DNA from 2 places in the Mesorhizobium sp. LCM 4577 genome. Region 2 is predicted to be linked to the other one. Evidence: riboswitches for the same ligand, from Rfam matches in the RefSeq annotation. Region 2 holds a riboswitch; the other holds the start of a gene.
What was found. Region 2 has a riboswitch for cobalamin ahead of metE (5-methyltetrahydropteroyltriglutamate--homocysteine S-methyltransferase). Riboswitches for the same ligand answer to the same signal wherever they lie in the genome.
Positions count from the first base shown of each region.

Region 1 (4,837 bases), on a different contig from region 2:
ACTGTCGTTCAATCCCATTCCAGCGCTCCTTTTTTCCATTCATAGGCAAAGCCGATGGTCAGCACCGCTAGAAACACCATCATCGACCAGAAGCCGAGCATGCCGAGCTTCGAGAAGGACACGGCCCACGGGAACAGGAAGGCGACCTCGAGATCGAAGATGATGAACAGGATCGACACCAGGTAGAAACGGATGTCGAACTTCATGCGGGCGTCGTCGAACGAATTGAACCCGCATTCATAGGCGGAAAGCTTTTCCGGGTCGGGATTGCGGTAGGCCACCAGGAAAGGAGCGACGATCAGCGCCAGACCGACGATCATCGCCACGGCGATGAACAGGACGATAGGCAGGTAAGAACTCAGGAGTGCGCTCATGCGGCGGCTTTCCTTCGGCGGGGCAGTTCACTTTGATTACAGCAACGAACTCTAATGCGGAAGCGTGACAGTTTAACCGCTGAACCGTTTTAAGAGGGCCCATGCTGCAACGCGGCGAGGGTTAGCGCAGCGGTTTCGGTGACGCAAGTCAAACCTTGTTCAAATCGCGGCCCTGGACGCCTTATCGGAAGAAACTGGTCCGATCCGCTCCTGTTTGATTTCCTTCACTTTTTACTCCACTTTTCTCTCCTGACATATCTCCCGCCATTTGCCTGCTAGCATGGCCGGAATCACCGGCTAAAAATCCGACGGACGATCGGGGCAAGGACACCTTGATGAAGGAGAAAATCTCGCTCGCCATGGCCAGGCGCATCGCGCTCGGCGCGCAGGGGTTCAACGACCCCAGGCCCAATAGTGTTCCGGACCGACGCCATCTTGCCCGCGTGCTTTCGCGGACCGGCCTGCTGCAGATCGATTCCGTCAGTGCGGTGGTGCGCGCACATTATATGCCGCTCTATTCACGCCTTGGCCCCTACCCGCTGGCGCTGCTCGACAATGCGGCGGTCACCCGCAAGCGTGCGGTCTTTGAATATTGGGCGCACGAGGCCTCGTTCCTGCCTGTCGAGACCTATCCCTTGATGCGCTGGCGCATGCAGCGCGCCGAGCAGGGCGACGAGATGTATCTCGGCCTGGCGAAATGGGGCCGTGAACGCAAGGACATGATTGATGAGATCTATAGAGAGGTCGCCGATCGCGGTCCGATCGCCGCCTCAGATATCGAAGGCCATAAGGGCAATGGCGGCTGGTGGGGCTGGAGCGAGGCCAAGCACGCTTTCGAATGGCTGTTCTGGGCCGGTCGCATCACCACCGCCTACCGGCGCGGCTTCGAACGCTACTACGACCTGCCCGAGCGCGTTTTGCCGCAGGCCGTGCTCGACCTGCCCGTGCCCTCGGTCGAGGACGCGCATCGCGAATTGCTGCGCATCTCGGCACGCGCCCACGGCATCGCCACCTATGGCGACCTGCGCGACTATTTCCGGCTGGCGCCCGGCGACACCAAGGACCGCATCGAGGAACTGGTCGAAGCCGGCGATTTGCTGCCGGTGAAGGTCGAAGGCTGGGACAAGCCCGCTTATCTCCACAAGGACGCGCGAATCCCGCGCCGGATCGAGGCGCGTGCCCTGCTTGCCCCGTTCGATCCCGTGGTTTTCGAACGCACGCGCACCGAAAAGCTCTTCAATTTCCGCTATCGCATCGAGATCTACACGCCGGCCGAAAAGCGCCAATACGGCTACTACGTGCTGCCCTTCCTGCTCGGCGACCGCATCGTTGCCCGCGTCGATCTGCGCGCCGACCGCCCGGCCAGCGTGCTGCGCGTCCATGCCGCTTATGCCGAAGCCGGTGCTCCCGCTGAAACCGCCGCACAGCTCTTCGACGAACTGAAGCAAATGCAGGCATGGCTCGGCCTGCAGGCGATCGAAGTGACGCCGGCCGGCGACCTCGGACCGGCGCTGATCGACATGGCGATGCCATAGCAGCGCGTTGACAAACAAAAAGAACAAAAATAGAACAAAGCTTGCTATGAACCGAGCTTTGGTTTGATGACCCTCAATGGTTTCAAGTGTCTGGTAGTAGCAGCTCTAATGCTGTCTTCTACGCTCGATGCAAACGCTGCGTCCCAGTCGAAATGGGTAGAAGTCACCAAACCCGTAATCTACTGCGGCGGCGTAGACGCCGACGCGGCGGCGTTTTTGCTGCTGCGCTGGCTGAGTTCCGAACACGGAGAGATCGACGACGACATCAAGCAGTCCTGTGGCCTGCTGACGGTTGGCGATCAATATCTGCTCGACGATCAGCAACCAGAATCGGATAGGAGCCGGGTTATCTTGATGTGGAGCCCGATCTGCCCGAGAGGTTGTTCGCCAACCATGCTTCCGGCAGCCGCTGCGCCCCGTCGCCTCGTGGGAACATATCTTAAACCGATAAAGCCGCCGAAGGGCTGGGAGGGCTGGTAATGGCRCTGGCCCACACGACCGTGTCGTAGCCACGCGTTGACAGGCGCCTGGCCGTAAGCCTAAATCCTGACCCAGACGGTCTTCTCCCGGCAAAGGGAGGAGCCAAGAGGGAATGCGGTGCGGGCCAAAACCCAAATCCGCGGCTGTCCCCGCAACTGTAAGCGACGAGCCCCGGCCGAAAACCACTGGGATGTTCCCGGGAAGGCGGCATCTGAGGCGACGACCCGCGAGCCAGGAGACCTGCCGTCTGAGACTAAAAGTATCCGAATGCCCGGCGGGTTTTCCGGGCAAGGAGCCTGGTTTTGGATCGCAACGGCAGTTTCCCGGCAAACAGTGCGGACATTTCGTCCGAGCCCGATGCGCTGGCCGGCGTGACCGTCATCGTCTGCTCGTCCTGCCGCGACGAAACCGGATCCGACGCACATCCCCGCGCCGGCGCGCTGCTGGCCGAAGACACGCGCCGCGCCGCCTCGAGCGACAATATCCGCATTCGCACCGTCGAATGCCTCGGCAATTGCAAGCGCCGATTGAGCGCCGCGCTGCTGCGCGACGGCTGCTGGAGCTACGTCTTCGGCGATCTGGACACGACCAGCGGCGCCGACCTCGTTGCCGGCGCAAAGCTCTTCGCCACCTCGACCGATGGCCTGATCCCCTGGCGGGGCCGGCCCGATTCCCTCAAGCGCGGCCTGGTTGCCCGCATCCCTCCCCTCGACATGCTGAAGGACTGACCATGACCGCTTCCTTATCCCGCGTGCCCTGCACCGTCGTCACCGGCTTCCTCGGCGCCGGCAAGACGACGCTGATCCGCAACCTGCTCGAAAACGCCAAGGGCAAGCGGCTGGCGATCATCGTCAACGAGTTCGGCGATGTCGGCATCGACGGCGAGATCCTGAAGGGCTGCGGCGTCGACACCTGTCCGGAAGAAAACATCGTCGAGCTCGCCAATGGCTGCATCTGCTGCACCGTCGCCGACGACTTCGTGCCGGCGCTCGACCAGATCCTGTCCCGCACGCCGAAGGTCGACCACATCCTGATCGAGACCTCGGGCCTCGCTCTGCCGAAGCCGCTGGTCCAGGCGTTCCAATGGCCGACGGTGAAGAGCCGCGTCACGGTCGACGGCGTCGTCGCCGTGGTCGACGGCCCGGCGCTGGCCGACGGCCGCGTCGCATCCGACATGGACGCCTTGCAGGCGCAGCGCGCGGCGGACGACTCGCTCGACCATGACGATCCAGTCGAAGAGGTGTTCGAGGACCAGATCGCCTGCGCCGACCTGATCATCCTGTCGAAGAGCGACCTGATGGACGCCGCCGGCTCGCAGCGCGCCAACGCCGTTATCGGCGAGCACGTGGCGCGCGCCGTCAAGGTCGTCCCGACCACTCACGGTAAAGTCGACCCGTCGGTGCTGCTCGGCCTCGGCCTCGCCGTCGAGGACGACATCGAGAACCGCAAGACCCATCACGACGACGAGCTCGACCACGAGCATGACGATTTCGATTCCTTCGTCATCGACATCCCGTCGATCGCCAATCCGGACGAACTGGCAAAGCGCGTCGCCCTTGCCGCCGAACAGGAGAACGTGTTGCGCGTCAAAGGCTTCGTCGAAGTCGGCGGCAAGCCGATGCGCCTCCTGCTGCAGGCCGTCGGCCCACGTGTCAACCACTATTACGACCGCGCCTGGACAGCCGAGGACGACCGCCGCTCGCGGCTCGTCGTCATCGGCCTCAAGGGGCTGAACCGCCCGGCGATCGAGCGTATCCTCGCCGGCTGAGGCAAATCGGACAGCGATGCATATCCTCGCCACCACATCCGCTTCGCTCGACGATCTTGCCGAGCCGATCGACCTCAGGCAGACGCCTGCGGATGTCGTGGCCCTGTCCTTCACCGACAGCGATCTCGCCGGCCTGGCCGCCGCCTGGAAGGCCGATGCGGCGCGGCTGCCCTCGATGCGGCTTGCGGCGCTGCGCGACCTTCGCCACCCGATGTCGGTCGATCTCTGGATCGACAGCGTCGCCCGCCACGCCAGGGTCATCCTCGTCCGCATCCTCGGTGGCTATGAGTGGTGGCGCTACGGTTGCGACCAACTGGCGGCAGTGGCGAGCGAGCGCGGCATCAAGCTGGCGCTGCTGCCCGGTGAAAGCCATGACGAGGACCAGCGCCTGATCGAAGCCTCGACCCTGCCGCGCGAGGAGTTGGACGCCTTGCTCGGCTATTTCCGAGAGGGCGGTCCGGCGAACATGGCGGCGCTGGTGCGGAGATTGGCGAGGCTGGCGGGGGCTGAAGCGGCGGTTGCCGAGCTGGTGAGCGTACCGAAGGCGGGGTTTTATGAGCCGGGAGTTGGTGTCGTTGAGAAGCCGGACCTTTCAGAGGTCGGCGATCCTTCGCCCCCCTCTCTGTCCTGCCGGACATCTCCCCCTCAAGGGGGGAGATCAGCCGTCATCAACCCTGGCG
Region 1 covers NZ_MDDU01000046.1:179,996-184,832, reverse strand. The annotation lists gene LCM4577_RS28035 (NADH-quinone oxidoreductase subunit B family protein) at 1-18, opposite strand, end outside; gene LCM4577_RS28030 (NADH-quinone oxidoreductase subunit A) at 9-374, opposite strand; gene LCM4577_RS28025 (winged helix-turn-helix domain-containing protein) at 710-1,909, shown strand; gene LCM4577_RS28020 (hypothetical protein) at 1,976-2,389, shown strand; cobalamin riboswitch at 2,449-2,652, shown strand; gene LCM4577_RS28015 (DUF1636 family protein) at 2,692-3,117, shown strand; gene cobW (cobalamin biosynthesis protein CobW) at 3,120-4,157, shown strand; gene LCM4577_RS28005 (cobaltochelatase subunit CobN) at 4,174-4,837, shown strand, end outside.
Region 1: it holds a riboswitch for cobalamin, as region 2 does, so the genes downstream of both, LCM4577_RS28015 (DUF1636 family protein) here and metE (5-methyltetrahydropteroyltriglutamate--homocysteine S-methyltransferase) in region 2, are expected to answer to the same signal.

Region 2 (4,837 bases):
GGCGGCAGCGCCGGCAACACGGCGGCGGGCGTGGCGAGCTTCGGCGGCCGCGCCGCCTTCTTCGGCAAGGTGTCCAACGACGCGCTCGGCGACATCTACAGCCATGATATCCGCGCCCAGGGGGTGGCCTTCGACACCAAGCCACTGCAAGGCGAGCCGCCGACGGCGCGCTCGATGATCTTCGTCACGCCGGACGGCGAGCGCTCGATGAACACCTATCTCGGCGCCTGCGTCGAGCTGGGGCCGGAGGACGTCGAGGCCGACAAGGCGGCCGGCGCCAAGGTCACCTATTTCGAGGGTTATCTGTGGGATCCGCCGCGCGCCAAGGAAGCGATCCGGCAGACCGCCAGGCTGGCGCATGCGGCCGGGCGCGAGGTGTCGATGACGCTGTCGGATTCCTTCTGCGTCGACCGCTACCGCGACGAGTTCCTGGATCTGATGCGCTCGGGCACGGTCGATATCGTCTTCGCCAACAGCCACGAGATCAAATCGCTCTGCCAGACCGCTTCGTTCGAGGACGCGCTGGCTGCGATCCGCAAGGACTGCAAGATCGCCGCCGTCACCCGCTCGGAAAAGGGCTCGGTGATCGTGCGCGGCGACGAGACCGTCACTATCCGCGCGACCACGATCAGTGAACTGGTCGACACCACTGGCGCCGGCGACCTCTATGCCGCCGGCTTCCTCTACGGCTATACGAGCGGCCGCAGCCTCCAGGACTGCGGCGACCTCGGCTCGCTGGCGGCCGGGCTGGTGATCCAGCAGATCGGCCCGCGGCCGCGCCAGAACCTGCGCCGCGAGGCCGAACAGGCAGGCCTGCTGTAGGGGCGTGCCAAGGACCAGCTTCCTTCCTCCTAGTGAAAGCTGTTTAGGAAAGCGCGAGCAAATCGAAATGTCGCATGTGCATTCCGTCGAGGGTTCCCCTTGGCGTTTCTGGTCTAGTTGCCGGAACTCAGAAACGGGTTGGCGCCGCTTACCGGTGGCAGTTTCAGGTGATCTTTGATATCAGTCGGCGCGCGGACGCCCACATTCGCATACTGCAGCATGCGACTAGCCTCGCAGTTCTGCTGGCGCGCCACCCTGGCTCGCGCCCCAATCGGTCCGACCAAAGGCCCGGCTCATTTGTCAATTTGGCCCGGTCACCTACAGCGGCCAAGGTCTGGCTTCATGTAGCCAATCTCACTTACCGCGTGCCGAATTAAACATCTTCACGATCGAAAAGTTCGTCCTCTACGCGACTTAGAAATCACTCCGTCAAAGTGCGTTCACATAATGACATAAACATTTCTTTATGCGAGATTGACACAAGAGCTGACTGCTGTGATTGTGTCCAAGCCATGGTTCTCCGTACGGCGCTGCCGCAGCGGAGCTAAGAGGAAGCCGGTGCGATGCCGGCGCTGCCCCCGCAAGAGGCGAGCCGACCCCACTCATGTCACTGAGGCGAACAGCCTCGGGAAGACGGGTAGAGGCTATGACCCCGAGCCAGGAGACCTGCCACGGCGAACTATTGTCCACGGGCGGGGTGTCTCGGTGGCCGCTGCGGCCCGGCGTTCGGACCGGCCTACTGGCGCCTTCGTTGTCCCCCACGCCTCAATCATCGGGGTATCGCATGACTCTCTCTCAGCAAATTCCTGTAGCAACGCTTGGTGTGCCGCGCATCGGTCGCAGGCGAGAACTGAAATTCGCGCTTGAAAGCTATTGGTCCGGAAAATCTTGCGCTGCCGAGCTTCTCGCGACGGCAAAGGCGCTCCGTGCCGCGAACTGGGAGGAGCAGCGCGATCGCGGTGTGTCGAAAATCCCGTCGAACGACTTCTCGCTCTACGACCATGTACTCGACACCGCCGCCATGGTCGGCGCCGTGCCGTCCCGCTACGCATGGAATGGCGGCGAGGTCCCACTCGACATCTATTTCGCCATGGCCCGCGGCAACCAAGGTCAGACGGGCAATCGCGACTCTGGTCGGGAGCCTGCGGCTTGCACTGCCCTAACCGCGATGGAAATGACCAAATGGTTCGACACCAACTATCATTACATTGTGCCGGAACTTGACGACGATCAGGCGTTCACACTCTCGTCGACCAAAACGGTTGATTACTTCCTCGAGGCTAAAGCCCTGGGCATTCATACACGCCCGGTCATCCTTGGACCGGTCACTTTTCTCAAGCTGGCGAAGTCACCTGCCGAAGGTTTCAATCCCCTCACGCTCCTGCCGCGACTTCTGCCCGTCTACGAGCAACTCCTGCGGAGGTTGAAATTCTCGGGAGCCGATTGGGTGCAGATCGATGAACCAGCGCTTGTGCTCGACCTAAACCCGAACGAACGAGCCGCACTTGAATTTGCCTATGGGCAGCTGTCGAAGGCCGCGCCCGAGCTGAAGATCATGCTGGCTACCTATTTCGGGCCGCTGGGGGACAATCTCGAGACGGCGATATCGCTGCCTGTGGCCGGCCTGCATCTTGATCTCTCCCATGCTCCCGAACAGTTGGAGACGGCTGGTCGGCTCGCGCCCAAGGATCTGGTGTTATCGCTTGGCTTGATCAATGGCCGCAACGTCTGGCGCGCGAACCTCACTGCCATTCTCGACCGCATCAAGCCGACCGTCGCGGGCTGGCCCTTGGATCGAGTCGAGATCGCGCCTTCGTGCTCGATGCTGCATGTGCCCATCGACTTGCGTATGGAGACGGCACTGGATGCGAACATCAGGTCGTGGCTCGCCTTCGCGGCCCAGAAGACCGACGAGCTGGTCATCCTGGCTCGGGCCTTGTCCCAAGGTAAAGATGCGGTGGCTGGCGAGTTGAAAGCTTCTACCGAGGCTGCCGCAACTCGCGCAACATCCACGAAGGTCCATGACCCGCTCGTTGAAGGACGGATCGCCGACATCAACGGCGCCATGAAGCAACGAAAGAGCGCATTTGCCGAGCGTTCCAGGGTCCAGGCCCGCACGCTCGGCCTGCCGCCGTTCCCGACGACGACCATTGGATCCTTTCCGCAGACGCCTCAGGTGCGCAAGGCGCGTTCCGCTCACGCGAAGGGCCGGCTCAGCTATGTCGACTACGAAACCTTTCTGAAGAAGGAGATCGAGGCTGCTATTCGCTGGCAGGAGGAGATCGGGCTGGACGTGCTGGTGCATGGCGAGTTCGAACGAAACGACATGGTACAGCATTTCGGCGAGCAACTTTCCGGCTTCGCCTTCACCGAACATGCCTGGGTGCAGAGCTATGGGTCGCGCTACGTGCGTCCCCCCATCATCTTCGGCGACGTATCGCGCCCCAATCCGATGACGGTGCGCTGGTGGCAATTCGCCCAGTCGCTTACGCAAAAGCCTGTGAAGGGAATGCTTACAGGCCCAGTGACCATTCTCAATTGGTCTTTTGTCCGCGACGACGTACCCCGCTCCGAGGTCTGCCGCCAGATCGCGCTCGCTATTCGCGATGAAGTGACGGACCTCGAAGGATCCGGCGCAAGGATGATCCAGATCGACGAGGCCGCGTTTCGCGAAGGCTTGCCACTGCGCAAGTGCGACTGGAAGGTCTATCTCGACTGGTCGGTCGAATGCTTCCGGATCGCTTCAACAGGTGTAAAGGACTCGACTCAGATCCATACCCACATGTGCTATTCGGAGTTCAACGAGATCATCGACGCGATCGCTGAGCTGGACGCGGATGTGATTTCGATTGAGACATCGCGCTCGGCAATGGAACTGCTGGACGCCTTTACGAGCTCTAAATATCCGAACGAAATCGGTCCAGGAGTCTATGACATCCACTCACCGCGCGTTCCGGAAGTCGCCGAGATTTCGGAGCTCGTCATGCTTGCCCGCGAGCGACTGTCCGATGGTCAACTGTGGATAAATCCGGACTGCGGCCTCAAAACTCGCAAATGGGAGGAGGTCCGCCCTGCCCTGATTAACATGGTTGCGGCAGCATGCGCCCTGCGGGAGAAACAGCAGGCCGAGCTCGCGCGGCCCCTGTGACCCGTAAACGGGTGAGCAGCAGCGGTCGCGGACGGGTGCCTTTGCCCGACATTTGCCTGGCAAGCTGGCATCAATGCCGTTCGGGAGAAAACTTCTGATCGCGTTGTGGAAGCATGTTCATCATGGTGCTTGCCGTGAGGCGCTGTCATGAAGCCATTCTTTTCCATCCATTGGATTTATAGCAGCCGCTGATCCTGGGCGAACCAACCTTCGAACGCGCGACGCTCCAACATGGGGCGCTTCATTCCGTGTTCACTGTTACCAATTTTTCAACCGATGTTCAGTCGATGGCCGGCGACGGCACCACGACCGCGACGGTTCTCGCGCAGTCGATCGTCGAGGAAGGACCAAGGCGGTTGCTGCCGGCATGAATCCGATGGACCTCAAGCGCGGCATCGACCCCGCCGTCACCGAAGTCGTCGCGGCGCTCGGCAAGGCTACTAAGAAGATCACGACCTCCGAGGAAGTCGCCCAGGTCGGCACGATTTCGGCCAATGGCGACGAGTCGGTCGGCGCCATGATCGCCGAAGCGATGCAGAAGGTCGGCAACGAGGGCGTCATCACCTTCGAAGAAGCCAAGACCGCTGAGACCGAGCTGGAAGTCGTCGAAGGCATGCAATTCGACCTCGGTTATCTCTCGCCCTATTTCGTCACCAACCAAGACAAGATGCGCGTCGAGCTGGACGAGCCGTATGTGCTGATCCACGAGAAGAAGCTCAGCAATCTGCAGGCACTTCTTCTTGAGGCCGTCGTGCAGTCAGGCAAGCCGTTGCTGATTCGCGGCCGTAGAAGAAGGCATTGTCGCGGGAGGCGGCATGGCTCTGCTGCGCGCTTTCTGGCCATTACCGTCACCGGCGCCAATGCCGA
Region 2 covers NZ_MDDU01000017.1:72,650-77,486, forward strand. The annotation lists gene LCM4577_RS19465 (adenosine kinase) at 1-822, shown strand, start outside; cobalamin riboswitch at 1,319-1,511, shown strand; gene metE (5-methyltetrahydropteroyltriglutamate--homocysteine S-methyltransferase) at 1,607-3,970, shown strand; partial or broken gene LCM4577_RS19475 (TCP-1/cpn60 chaperonin family protein) at 4,228-4,837, shown strand, end outside.